Regions from separate parts of the Halobacillus sp. B23F22_5 genome, predicted to be linked through region 2. Evidence: riboswitches for the same ligand, from Rfam matches in the RefSeq annotation. Region 2 holds a riboswitch; each other region holds the start of a gene.
What was found. A riboswitch is a leader RNA that binds a small molecule or an ion and turns the genes downstream of it on or off. The one in region 2 is predicted to bind S-adenosylmethionine.

Region 1: linked by a shared signal. The riboswitch ahead of ACGTN9_RS08800 (methionine biosynthesis PLP-dependent protein) and the one ahead of ACGTN9_RS17695 (methionine ABC transporter ATP-binding protein) in region 2 are both predicted to bind S-adenosylmethionine.
Region 3: linked by a shared signal. The riboswitch ahead of msrA (peptide-methionine (S)-S-oxide reductase MsrA) and the one ahead of ACGTN9_RS17695 (methionine ABC transporter ATP-binding protein) in region 2 are both predicted to bind S-adenosylmethionine.
Region 4: linked by a shared signal. The riboswitch ahead of ACGTN9_RS01930 (O-acetylhomoserine aminocarboxypropyltransferase/cysteine synthase family protein) and the one ahead of ACGTN9_RS17695 (methionine ABC transporter ATP-binding protein) in region 2 are both predicted to bind S-adenosylmethionine.

What each region holds. Positions count from the first base shown of each region.
Region 1 covers NZ_JBIEKI010000005.1:23,347-26,441, reverse strand. The annotation lists gene ACGTN9_RS08805 (hypothetical protein) at 1-280, opposite strand, end outside; gene ACGTN9_RS08800 (methionine biosynthesis PLP-dependent protein) at 395-1,507, opposite strand; SAM riboswitch class I at 1,588-1,696, opposite strand; gene ACGTN9_RS08795 (DUF3231 family protein) at 1,805-2,317, opposite strand; gene ACGTN9_RS08790 (DUF2188 domain-containing protein) at 2,464-2,934, shown strand.
Region 2 covers NZ_JBIEKI010000018.1:22,343-25,437, forward strand. The annotation lists gene ACGTN9_RS17685 (thioredoxin family protein) at 1-236, shown strand, start outside; gene ACGTN9_RS17690 (TlpA disulfide reductase family protein) at 462-881, opposite strand; SAM riboswitch class I at 1,106-1,217, shown strand; gene ACGTN9_RS17695 (methionine ABC transporter ATP-binding protein) at 1,322-2,350, shown strand; gene ACGTN9_RS17700 (methionine ABC transporter permease) at 2,340-3,008, shown strand; gene ACGTN9_RS17705 (MetQ/NlpA family ABC transporter substrate-binding protein) at 3,024-3,095, shown strand, end outside.
Region 3 covers NZ_JBIEKI010000005.1:29,792-32,886, forward strand. The annotation lists gene ACGTN9_RS08825 (AIM24 family protein) at 66-764, opposite strand; gene msrA (peptide-methionine (S)-S-oxide reductase MsrA) at 839-1,312, opposite strand; SAM riboswitch class I at 1,528-1,642, opposite strand; gene ACGTN9_RS08835 (Na+/H+ antiporter NhaC family protein) at 1,794-3,095, shown strand, end outside.
Region 4 covers NZ_JBIEKI010000001.1:400,965-404,059, forward strand. The annotation lists gene ACGTN9_RS01925 (homoserine dehydrogenase) at 1-234, opposite strand, end outside; gene ACGTN9_RS01930 (O-acetylhomoserine aminocarboxypropyltransferase/cysteine synthase family protein) at 303-2,015, opposite strand; SAM riboswitch class I at 2,162-2,270, opposite strand; gene ACGTN9_RS01935 (DUF2188 domain-containing protein) at 3,059-3,095, shown strand, end outside.

The DNA.
Region 1 (3,095 bases), on a different contig from region 2:
GATTGATTTCATTGTTGAGACGGTTAATTTCTCTCGCTTGCCTATTGTTTTCTCGATCCAACCTGTTGATTTCTCTTCCTTGCTGTTCATTTTGCCTCTCCAGAGCAGTTACCCGTCTTTCCAATTGAGGCGGTTGTCGATCCTGGCCGTAATAGTTGTCAAAGTGCTCATATCCATCATATTGGGGGAAATGGTTTATTGGCTGAAATTCAAAACCGTACCCCATCGTCTCTTCCATATTCAGCGGCATGTGGCTCTGTGGTAGATAGTAAGGATTCATGCTGATCGTCTCCCTTAACTAGGTATTCTAACAATTCCGTATAGCCTATGTAGGCTTTTGACGGTATGGCACGACAGATGCCCAGAATTGGTATAAAGGACGAGCCGCTGAAAATCAGGCTCGCTGGTGGGAAGCCTCTAACGCCTCTTGTAAATCTTGTAAAAGATCCTCGATATTTTCAATACCTACAGACATACGAAGCAGCCGGTTACAGACTCCGTAACTGCTGCGAACTTCTTCTGGAATATCATAATGAGTCTGGGTAGCTGGATACGTGATGAACGTCTCTGTACCGCCCAGGCTTTCCGCGAATGTGATAAGCTTCAATTGCTCGAGAAGATGGGGGACAGCATTTTCATCTTCCACGCGAAATGAAACCATACCTCCCTGACCGGGATAAAGGACATCACGGATAAAAGCACTGCGTTCAAGAAATTCGACCATTCGTTTAGCGTTTTCCTCGTGTTGACGCATACGCAGCCCTAGAGTTTTAAGACCTCTCATCAATAACCAGCTGTCAAAAGGAGATAACACCGCTCCGGAAGAATTTTGCTCCAGGCGTAGCTCCTCTAAATATTTCTCACTTTTAGCAACGACAAGTCCTGCCAGGACATCATTATGACCTCCTAAATACTTGGTACCACTGTGAACGACAATATCTGCTCCTTGTTCAAGAGGCCTCTGCAAATAGGGGGTGTAAAACGTATTGTCCACAATCAAAATAATTCCATTTCGTTCAGCTATCTGAGCAAGTGATTCAATATTAACCTGGGTCATCAATGGATTGGTTGGTGTTTCGATAAATAGTCCTTTGGTGCGGGCAGTAATAGCTTGTTCAAAATCGGCTGGGTCCGAGCTATTTACATAACGGAATTGCAAGCCGAATTTTTTAAAATGGGTTTCAAAAATACGATAAGAGCCTCCGTAAACATCTTTTGTAACAATGAATTCATCTCCCGGCTCAAAAATTGAAAAAGTAGCCTGGATTGCGGCCATTCCTGAGCTGAAAGCAAGACCTCCAGACCCGTTTTCTAAATCAGCGATAGCCTGTTCTAATAAGTCCCTGGTAGGGTTGCCGGTTCGCGAATAATCGTACCCGGTTGATTTTCCGATGCCCTCATGGCGATAAGCAGTAGAAAAATATACGGGAGGATTCACCGCTCCAGTCGTAGTTTCGCTTCGGTTTCCTGTTTGTGCTAATGTCGTATCAAGATGATAAGTGCCCATGATTCCGTCTCCTTTATCGTAAAATAAAAAAATCAGCTCTCAAGAAGAAGAGCTGATTTTATCCGTAAATTAGCCACTTCTTCTTATTTTTCAAACGGCTTAGCCGCTCGCTGGATGTAGCACCTCACCGAAATCGGCAGGTTGCTGAAGCTTCGTCGGTCCAGTTCCCTCAGCTTCTCTTCATAAGAATAGTGAATATTCAATTGATTTAATTTCCAACATACAGGAATTTTGAATATTATGCAATCATTTTTTGAAAAAAATAGGCAGACCGCATAAGTGGTCTGCCTTTGCCGGTTAAACTGGTTCTGGTACTTTAGTGTGCATCGGTGGTGTTACTAACCAGCCTTTTTCTTTATTAAGTCGAAGTGCTTTTGCAGCTGCCTGAGCTTTGTTCATGTGGAACTGTCCAAACATCATAGCAATATCTTCCCGCGTGCACTGTCCGATAACGGTACTGCAAGCAACCAATCCGGCTGATAAATCGGCGGAGACTTGCGCGCTGATTTCAGGGTCATTGAATCGTGCACCGACTGGGATATCTTCAAGAGTTGCGTTCGAACGTTCAGGAGCCGATGGAGGCAGTGCTATTCCATTGGTTTTTAAAATTTCTTCAATACTTTCTGATTCATGCTTGATACCTTCGATCAGTTCCTCCAGCAACTTCATCAATTCTTTATCACCAGTATGGTTCATAAACGTTTGGTAACGTGTGTAATTACCTTTTGCTACTGTCAAATAGGACCACATTCCGAATACTTCCCCGTAGTGAAGAGGCTGTTCTTTGGGGTCACCAGTTAAAATACCCATTGGAAACACTCCTTTTTAATTTTGTGGTACACATGTAGTATTCATACGTTGTAATAAACGTATACCTTCCTAAAACAGGCAGGAGATGTTTATAAATGCCACTAATGCGGAACATAATAAACAAATATTACGTGGAGGTGAGCGCAATGCCTTGGGATAAGAATGATTATCCAAGCTCATTAAAAAACTTGAACACTGCTGTGAGGAATAAAGCAATTGAAATTGCGAATGCTATGGTAGATGAAGGTTATGATGAGAACCGTGCGATTCCTATTGCTACCAGTCAGGCGAAAGAATGGTATGATAATGCTTCCAATAAAGAAATCAATGAAATGAAGGACGCCGACGATAAAGAGTTGAAGGATCGTGACGAAGAAGATAAACAATATGACAACCGTCCTGAATTATTGGATCGCGGTGAGCATGTTGTCGCACATGATGACGGTTGGGCTGTCCAGGCGAAAGGCGCTAAAAAGCCGGACCAGGTATTCGATAATAAAGATGAAGCGATCAAGCGCGCTAAAGAAATTGCTGAAAATAAAGGAACAAAAGCAGTCATCCATAAGAAAAACGGTGACGTCCAGAACGAACACAATTACGAGAATAGCAATAACTAATGCAAGCAGACCTTCACATGAGGGTCTGTTTTTTATTGAATAGTATTTATGGGAGTTGCATGTAAAACGCATAGGTCCAAGGCATCCTTTTGTTAGGGCGATGTTCCTGACTTTAGTTTTTTTGACAGGATTCCTCGAAAACCGTCTAGAAAGCTCAAAAG
Region 2 (3,095 bases):
TTTGTGGAACATGTCATATGGCCAGGAAGATGTTAGATACCATAGAGGCAATGTGGAAGCAGGATTTGTTTTTTGAATTGAATGCATCCATCCATCCTGCTTTTATGCAGGAATATCAAATCAAGAGTGTACCTTGTTTATTAATTCTTACTGACGGTAAGATCAAGGAAAAAATCTATGCGTTCCGTTCGGTGACTTATATGCAGAGAGTGGTGTCTAAATACGTCAACTCTTAATATTATTTCCCGAGAAATAACGAAAGAGTCAGCAGCCTTACCTGGCGTGATACTTCAGGGGGGCTGTTTTTTGATGATTCCACGATAGGACGTATCAAGCGAATATATTTATTTGCAAGCTCTACTAAGCGTTCTTATCGTTCTCGAAACTGAGTCTTCAAAATCAACACAGGGGTTTAGGTGATGTTTTCTCCAACAAAAAAAGCCGATTGCTACCGGCTTTTTCTAGTCCACTAACTCCCCTAATTTTTCTACTATTTCTAGGAATTTTGCCTGATCGTCGAATTTCGCTGCTATAAATCCTTTTTGGTCGATGATTACGGTTGTGGGCACACTGGTACATTGATACTGGTCGTATATGCTTCTTCCTTCATCAACTAATGTTTTCTGCGTCAGGAACTTTGTTGCAAAATCCTCTCCAGCTTGGCTGCTTCTTTCCCGACCAGCAACGTTAATAGTAAGCATGCGGACTTTATTTGAATCCATTGAGCGGTTCAATTGTTCTTTCATAGGCAAGTCCCTGGCACAGTCAGGACACCAGGATACCCAAAAAGTCAGTACAATCACTTTTCCGATGTCTTCTTTCACATCATAGACGGAGCCGGAATGAATTTCCGGCAATTGAAAAAGTGGTGCTGTTTCCATGGTTTTCCCCTCCTTATTTAAGTAACTATTCTTTACCAATCCTATCATAAAAAATAATGAAGAAGCATGCGATGCAGGTCATCTCCCAAGGGTGGCCACGGAAGTTTCTCCATAGGAAGTTCAAATAAAAATCTAAATAAGTCGAATTTTGTTGACAATTATTTTTGAGCCGTGCTACAATCCTTTTTGTGACACTTAAAAGGATTAAAGCAATAAAATAGTATCTCTTATTAAGAGAGGCGGAGGGACTGGCCCGATGAAGCCCGGCAACCGTCAAGCATTTATGCTTGAAAAGGTGCCAATTCCTGCAGAGTAATTAACTCTGACAGATAAGAGAACGGAGCAGCTTGATATATAAGCGCCTTTCTGTTCTCGTAAGCAGAAAAGGCGTTTTTTTAATTTAACGAGCATGAAGTCAGGCTTGTAGGAGGCGGCATGAAATGATTTCTATCAAAGAACTTACGAAAGTTTTTCATACAAAAGATCAAGATGTCACCGCAGTAGACCATCTTGATTTGAATATCAAATCTGGAGAGATTTATGGGGTCATCGGGTATAGCGGTGCAGGAAAGAGTACATTCATTCGTTTATTGAATCGTCTCGAAGACCCTACATCGGGTTCGGTTACGATCGATAAGCAGGAAATAACCAGTATGAACAAGAATGACTTACGACTCGCCCGGCAGGAAATCGGAATGATCTTCCAGCATTTCAACCTGCTCTGGTCGCGCACAGTCAAAGATAATATTGCTTTTCCGTTAGAAATCGCTAAAATGCCGAAGGAAAAGAGAGAAGCTCGAGTGAAAGAATTGGTTGAGCTAGTAGGTTTGAAGGGGAGAGAGAATGCATACCCTTCCCAACTGAGCGGAGGGCAGAAGCAGCGAGTCGGCATCGCTCGAGCACTCGCTAATAAACCGAAAGTTCTATTATGTGATGAAGCGACATCTGCACTGGATCCTGAAACAACGGACTCGATTCTTGATTTATTGGTTGATATCAATGAGAAGCTGGGACTTACAATTATATTGATCACCCATGAAATGCATGTAATCAGAAAGATATGTCATCGCGTCGCAGTAATGGAAAATGGAAAAGTAGTAGAACAAGGAGACGTTTTAGATGTCTTCCTTCATCCCGAGCGACCAGTGACAAAAAAGTTTGTTGATCAAGTGATGGGAGATCCCGATCAAGACCACTCCCTTGATTTGATTCATGAGAATTACAAGTCTGGTAAAGTACTGCGCCTTCATTTTATAGGTGAAAGCACGAATCAGGCATTGATAAGCGAACTTTCCAGGGAGTTTAAGATCGACTTGAATATTTTGCACGGGAAAATCACGCAGACTCAAAAAGGTGCGTACGGTACATTGTTCGTCCACGTAGAAGGTGATCAGGTTGAAATTGAAAGAGCTCAAGCTTATATCCAGAACACTTCAGTAGAAGTGGAGGTGATGCCGAATGTTCAATAAGTTATTTCCGAATGTCGAATTACAGGATATGATCACTGCTACCAATGAGACACTTTACATGACCATCATATCTGTTATTGGAACTTTATTTTTCGGTATTATCCTTGGGCTGCTGTTGTATTTATCGCGTCCGGGAGGGTTATGGGAAAACAAGGTGCTCAATTGGATTACGGCAGCGTTTGTAAATGTGTTCCGTGCTATCCCTTTTATAATTTTGATACTATTGTTATTCCCTTTTACTGATTTTTTAATGGGAACAATTCGTGGGCCTAAGGCTGCATTACCGGCTTTGATCATCGGAGCTGCGCCTTTTTACGGCAGACTGGTTGAAATAGCTTTAAGAGAAGTTGATAAAGGAGTAATTGAAGCAGCTAAATCCATGGGGGCTAAAAATTCCACAATAATTTTCAAGGTGCTGCTCAAAGAATCGATGCCAGCCCTTGTATCAGGTCTTACGGTGACAGCCATTGCGCTGATTGGCTATACTGCAGTAGCAGGTGTGATTGGCGCAGGTGGTTTAGGAGACTTCGCTTATTTTTATGGCTTCCAACGGAGTGATTTTGATGTGGTATTTGTATGTACAGTGTTAATCGTCCTCATTGTGTTTATATTCCAATTCATTGGAGACTTCCTGACACGTTCATTAGATAAAAGATAAAAAAGGAGAATGGTTATGAAAAAATGGTTAACAGTTATATTGGCAGGATTATTAATATCAGTATTGGCCGCGTGTGGCAGTGCAGAT
Region 3 (3,095 bases), on a different contig from region 2:
AATTTATGACAAAAACCGCAAAAAATACTCTATCGCCTGTAGAATTCAGCGATAGAGTTTGGTTCTTAACTGTTTTTATTGTTAGAGTAATAAACTTCTTCGAAAGGCTGGACGATTACAAAGCCTTCACCAGCGAATCTCATTTGAATCGATTCGCCGCTGCCTCTCCCCAAAAACGTCTTCAGCGTAATATCCGTCTGGAATTCCGGTTGCAAATGCCCCGACCAGGCAACCGTTGCATTTGGATCTGTGATGACCGGCTGGTCAGGCGTAACAAGCAGCGTGAGCGGTTCATAGTGAGAGGTAATTGCAACTCTCCCACTTCCCTGCAAAGTGATATTGAAAAGGCCGCCAGACATCATGCCTGCTACTTTTTTCATCAATTGGATATCCCACTCGATACCTGGCTCGAATGCGAGCAAATCATTCCCATTGACGGTGATGGCTTCATTATCCAAGTCTAAAATGGTAATTTTCTTACCTTGATCGGCAAGGTATAACCTCCCGTTCCCTTTCGCTTTCATCAAGGAACTGCCTTCTGAGGTAAAGGCTTTCTTCAACATCTTTCCTACCCCATGCTCCAAAATCCCTTCCCGTTCAAACTTGATTTCTCCCTGATAAGAAATCATCGCCCCCATTTTCGCCCATACATCTCCGGCAAGATTGACTTCGAGTAAACGAGGTGTTTCCAATTCGAAGTATTCATTTTCCGATTCATCCTGTTTCGTTTCCCTGATGAATGATGAGATAGAGTACTTACTCATTTCCGATCGCCTCCTATGGATAATACTTACGCCTTTAGCAATAAAAAGTTTCAAAAAAAAATCGTGTGATTGACTCACACGATTCCGCAAGAAGCAGTTCCATTCTTTTGTAAGTATTTTTGATGGTACTCTTCGGCTTCATAAAAAGGTCCTGCTTCTACAATTTCTGTAACAATTTCCGTTCGGAAAACACCCTTTTGGTTCCATTCGCTCAGCTTTTGCTCCGCTGCCTGCAGTTGCGTTTCATCAGTATAAAAAATAATAGAACGATATTGAGAACCGATGTCTTCTCCCTGACGATTACGTGTCGTCGGATTATGACATTCAAAAAATGCATCAATAAGCGACTCATAAGATATTTTTTCAGGATCGAAATCGACCTTCACTGATTCTGCATGGCCGGTTTTGCCTGTTTTCACTAATTCATAAGAAGGGCTTTCGACGTTGCCACCGCTGTATCCTACTCTTGTCTGTTCTACTCCATTTATTCTTTCAAACCATGCTTCTACTCCCCAAAAACATCCTGCTGCAAAAATTGCCGTTGCCATCACTCATCGCTTCCTTTCCACTCACGTAACTTCTTTCGCAAGAGATTGACGAGGCTTTATACGTTTAGAAAAACTCGGCTTCACGCCAAGTCTTATGGCGAAAGCCTAAGTGTTTCTTATACTTTAATCCTTTAACTAAAGTTAAATTTTCTTAAAGTACAAAAAGATCCCTCTCTTATCCAAAAGAAAGGGATCCGTACGTTTATGCATACGTCCTCTCATCTTTCAGGATCATTCATCCTGCAGGAATTGGCACCGTTCGAATCATGTGTTTGATCCGATGGTTGCCGGGCATCAAAGGGCCAGTCCCTCCGCCTCTCTGGATAAGAAGTTAACGATAGTATTTAAATTTGTAATTCTTATCTTACAATAAATTCTATGCCGAAGTAAAGGGATAAAAACCATTTTTTTCGAATACTTTACTTTATTTTTCCACAACCTATATGGAGCATGTTTAGGGAAAAGGGAAAGAGGTGTACATATGGGTTGGCTGTCGGTAATACCATTTATTGCGGTTGTCATTGCTGCTATTTGGACGAAACAAGTTGTGCCCAGTCTATTATTCGCTGTAGTGGTTGCTGGTTATCTGGCAGAGCCTGACTGGCTTGGCGGGATGACCACTTCTTTGGGTTTTATCATCCAAGGCTTACAGGATGAAAACAATTTAAAAATCATCATCTTTCTTTATGCTTTCTCATCGTTGATCGGTTTGATCAAATTCGCTGGCGGCATCAAAGGGTTCGTCCGGGCTGCAACAGAAAAAGTCAATACCAAACGTGGCGCATTCATGCTCACATGGTTATCCTCTCTCGGCACTTTCAGCGCACCCAGCTTTCGTATCGTAACGATAGCCCCAGTAATGAAAGCTATGAGAAAAAAACTGCCGATGACAAAACAGGAACTGGGATTCGTCATTGAAACGACCGCTTCTCCTCTGGTAGTCCTAATACCTGTAGCTACTGCTTTTGTAGGCTATATGAGCTCGGTCATTGAAATGTCGCTGCATCAGGCAGGTGCAAAAGGTGACCCTTATATGCTTTATTTACAGAGCATCCCTTTTAATTTCTTCGCTTTCGCTATGCTTATCATCGGCTTTTATCTGAGTTTTTTTCATCGTAATAAAAAGTCAGCAACCTGCGCGGAAGATGGCACAAATGAAACCGCTGACGATGATGATCAGTGGGAAGACTGCCACCCTGCTGTTGCTAAAGATTTACCAAACCGGCCCTGGACACTAATCTTGCCTCTTTTCACCGTCATCCTCCTGACTTTCTTCCTTATGTATGTGTTGGGGTTGAAAAAAGATAAAGAAGGGCTTCAGGCGTTAATCAATGCCAACGTGCTCGATGCGATGGTGTTGGCAGTAGTATTGACCGTAGTATTCTTGATGGTTTATCTAAAAATCGTCAACCAGCCCCTGAGGCAAATGATGAAGACGGTGATCAATGAAGGTAACGAAATGATGGGGGTCATCGTCCTTCTTGCCATGGTATGGGGGCTGAGTAAAGGATCAGAGGAATTGAAGTTTGCTGATACGGTTTCTTCATCGTTTGAATGGATACCGCCCGGTTACGTCGCCGTTGTATTATTTGTAGTAGGGTGCGGGTTGTCCTATTTCATCGGCTCTTCATGGGGGACATGGGGCATACTAATGCCAGTCGGCTTGTCCATTGCCGTCACTGCGGGCAGCTCCCTGCCTATCGTTATCGGAGCTGTATTCGCAAGTGGTACATTCGGGGCTTTTGCTTCTCCTTTAAGCGATGACACAAACACTACGGCCGGA
Region 4 (3,095 bases), on a different contig from region 2:
CGCTTCAAATACAACATCCAGTTCAGGAAGGGTAATAATTTCTTCAAAGTTTGTAGTCACTACTATATTTTCCGGAAGGTCCCTGTGTTTAGAAGGATTCTGGACAAGGATAGCAACAATTTCTACTTCCTTCCCCAGGAGGGTCCGGAACCTTTCCTGGTGTTCATGAAGAACTTCGTGAATTCCTTGCCCGACCGTACCGTAACCAAGCAGTGCGGCTTTTATTTTCGTCATGGTAATCCTCCTTCGCCCTTGCATCTGCCGGGTATTCTACCAACAGACTATTTCTATATCTCAGTTTCTTATAAAGTCAGCGCTGCATCCGAGTGATCCGTCGCTTGTCGAAGAGTAACTGCGCGTTCATAAAGGTTATCTCCTGCTACGGTTTCAAGATCCTTATCAAACGTGACAGCTTTATTCTCTTTCACCCAGACCAAAGTTGGAGAGAGGTTAGTGATTTCTTTTTTATTGTTATTGGTTTCAACTGCAGATTCGCTATAGACGATATCGACTTTGGTATCTAGCAGTTCATCTTTTTCAGAGATATCTTTGATGATAAAACCTAAACGTTCCAGCTTTTTAACTTCCTGTTTGCCACTGTCAGAGAGTTCTCCTGCCGTAGTGATGACACGACGTCTCAGGTCGCCATTTTCACGATCCAGAGAGGATCCAAGTACTGTTTGAACAGTGTCTTTTCCTTTGGCCGGCCCCGCCGGGTTTTCTTCTCCTGTAGCGATGGCAATTGCCTGGTCCAGCTCAGCAAGTAAGTCCTCGGTGGATTCCAGTCCGATCGAAAGCCGGATCAATTCTTCTGTAACTCCTGTCTTTTCCAAGTCATCGGCGCTCAGCTGTTGATGAGTAGTGGATGCGGGGTGGATGATCAATGATTTAGCATCCCCGACATTTGCTACGTGAGACCATAGATTAATATTATCAATGATCTTACGGCCAGCTTCTCTGCCGCCTTTGATTCCAAATACGACAATCGACCCTGCTCCATGATGTAAATATTTTTTCGCCAAATGATGGGTAGGGTGGTTTTCAAGGCCAGGATAATTCACCCATTCCACTCCATCATGCTCGGTTAAGTGTTGGGCGACTTCTCGCGCGTTTTCCGTATGCTGTTTGATACGAAGGTGCAGAGTCTCCAGCCCTTGAAGCAATAGGAAAGCATTTTGCGGACTGAGGCAGGCTCCAATATCGCGCAGCAGTTGGACACGCAGCTTGATAGAGAATGCTAATGGACCGACATCGTATGCATAGCGAAGCCCGTTGTAGCTCTCGTCGGGTTCTGTGAATCCAGGAAACTTGCCATTCGTCCAATCGAATCGTCCGCTATCGACGACTACGCCACCGATGGTTGTTCCATGACCGCCGATCCATTTGGTAGCTGAGTGCACGACAATGTCCGCTCCCCAGGTCAATGGTTTACAAATATATGGGGTGGCAAAGGTGTTATCAATGATAAGCGGGATGCCGTTTTCATGAGCAACATCGGCAACTTCTTCAATGTCCAATACATTCAAGCTCGGGTTACCGATAATTTCAGAGAAAATCGCTTTTGTGTTAGGCGTAATAGCTTCTCTGAAATTTTCTGGATCCGTACTGTCTACAAAATTGACGGTGATGCCATAACGAGGCAGTGTATGGGTGAATAGGTTATACGTACCGCCATACAAATTAGTGGAGGCGATGATTTCATCACCTGCAGAAGCGATGTTCAGAATCGCCAATGTGATTGCAGCCATTCCGGAAGAGGTGGCGACAGCGGCTGCTCCATCCTCAAGCAACGCGATCCGCTGTTCGAAAGCATCAACTGTCGGATTCATGATTCGAGAGTAAATATTCCCTGGTTCTGCTAAGCCGAACAAATTTTTGGCGTGCTCCGTATCACGGAAAACATAGGAAGTAGTTTGATAGATGGGCACCGCACGGGATCCAGTGGAAGGATCAGCTTCCTGTCCTCCGTGCAGCAATAGGGTCTCAGGATTGTAGTGATGGGATGAAAAACTCATGAAAATTCCTCCTTCAAATGATTATGAAATAAGCAATCGTTTCGAAAGAGAGAGCATTCCGTTCAGAAAAGTGGGAGGAGTTGAAAGGAGGTAGAGGGAAATAGAAAAGCCCTCTTCCTAAGAAGAGGGCGTATGTACGTTTCCTCCTCTTATCTTTCAGATCCACAGATCTGTAGGAATTAGCACCTTTTCAAGCAATGCTTGATGGTTGCCGGGCATCGTCGGGCCTAGTCCCTCCGCCGCTCTCGATAAGAGATTCGATTGTTTAATCCAATATTTATGCTTGCTACGTATTCTAGATGATAAATTTTTTAAAGTCAAACACTTTTTTATTCTCAGTGGTGAATTTTCTAGTTAAACTCTCTTTTGTTGAAAACTCAGTTTCGGAGAAACTGCTTCCGTTATGGTGGTGATCGTTTGGAGGTCCGGGAAATCACTCGCTTTACATGGGCATGTAGTGAGCTTTCTCAGGCTTCGCCTTCCGGGATCTCACCGATCATGTTGATCCCATAAGACTTTGAATAAGCTTCTTGAAAAAACACCGCACGAAGGAAATGCGTAGCATTTTCGAGGAGTCTCACCGTTTTCCCAGACACCATAGGATTGTAAGAATCTCGAAACTACTATCAAGAGTAGGTACTTTTGGTGCAGAAAGAACGATCAATACAGCAATGTAACGGAATTTTTCTTTAAATTAGGTAAGGATATTCAAAGGTGATTTCGATAATCTTATGTGGCAAGGGGCGTGGGGGAACGGGGAGACTCCTACGGGAAAAGAGTTCCAGGTGAGACCCCACAGAGCGTTAGCTCGAGGAGGCTCAACGGACTCCCGTGGAAAGCGAGTCGTTCCCACACACACCTTTCTCTCAAACAATATCTCGAAATCAAGTCTTCGACTTTTCGGCCGTATAATTGAATTAAGACTGTTAAAAATCAACCACAACGTTTAAAGAGCCTATATTATCAGATAAAGCTGGTGATGTTTTATAGAAGAGCAAAATGGGAACATAGGTAGCAAGAACGAAGGAAGAGGAGTGTATAACATGAAACAATATAGTGTAGAACCTAACAAAGACGTAA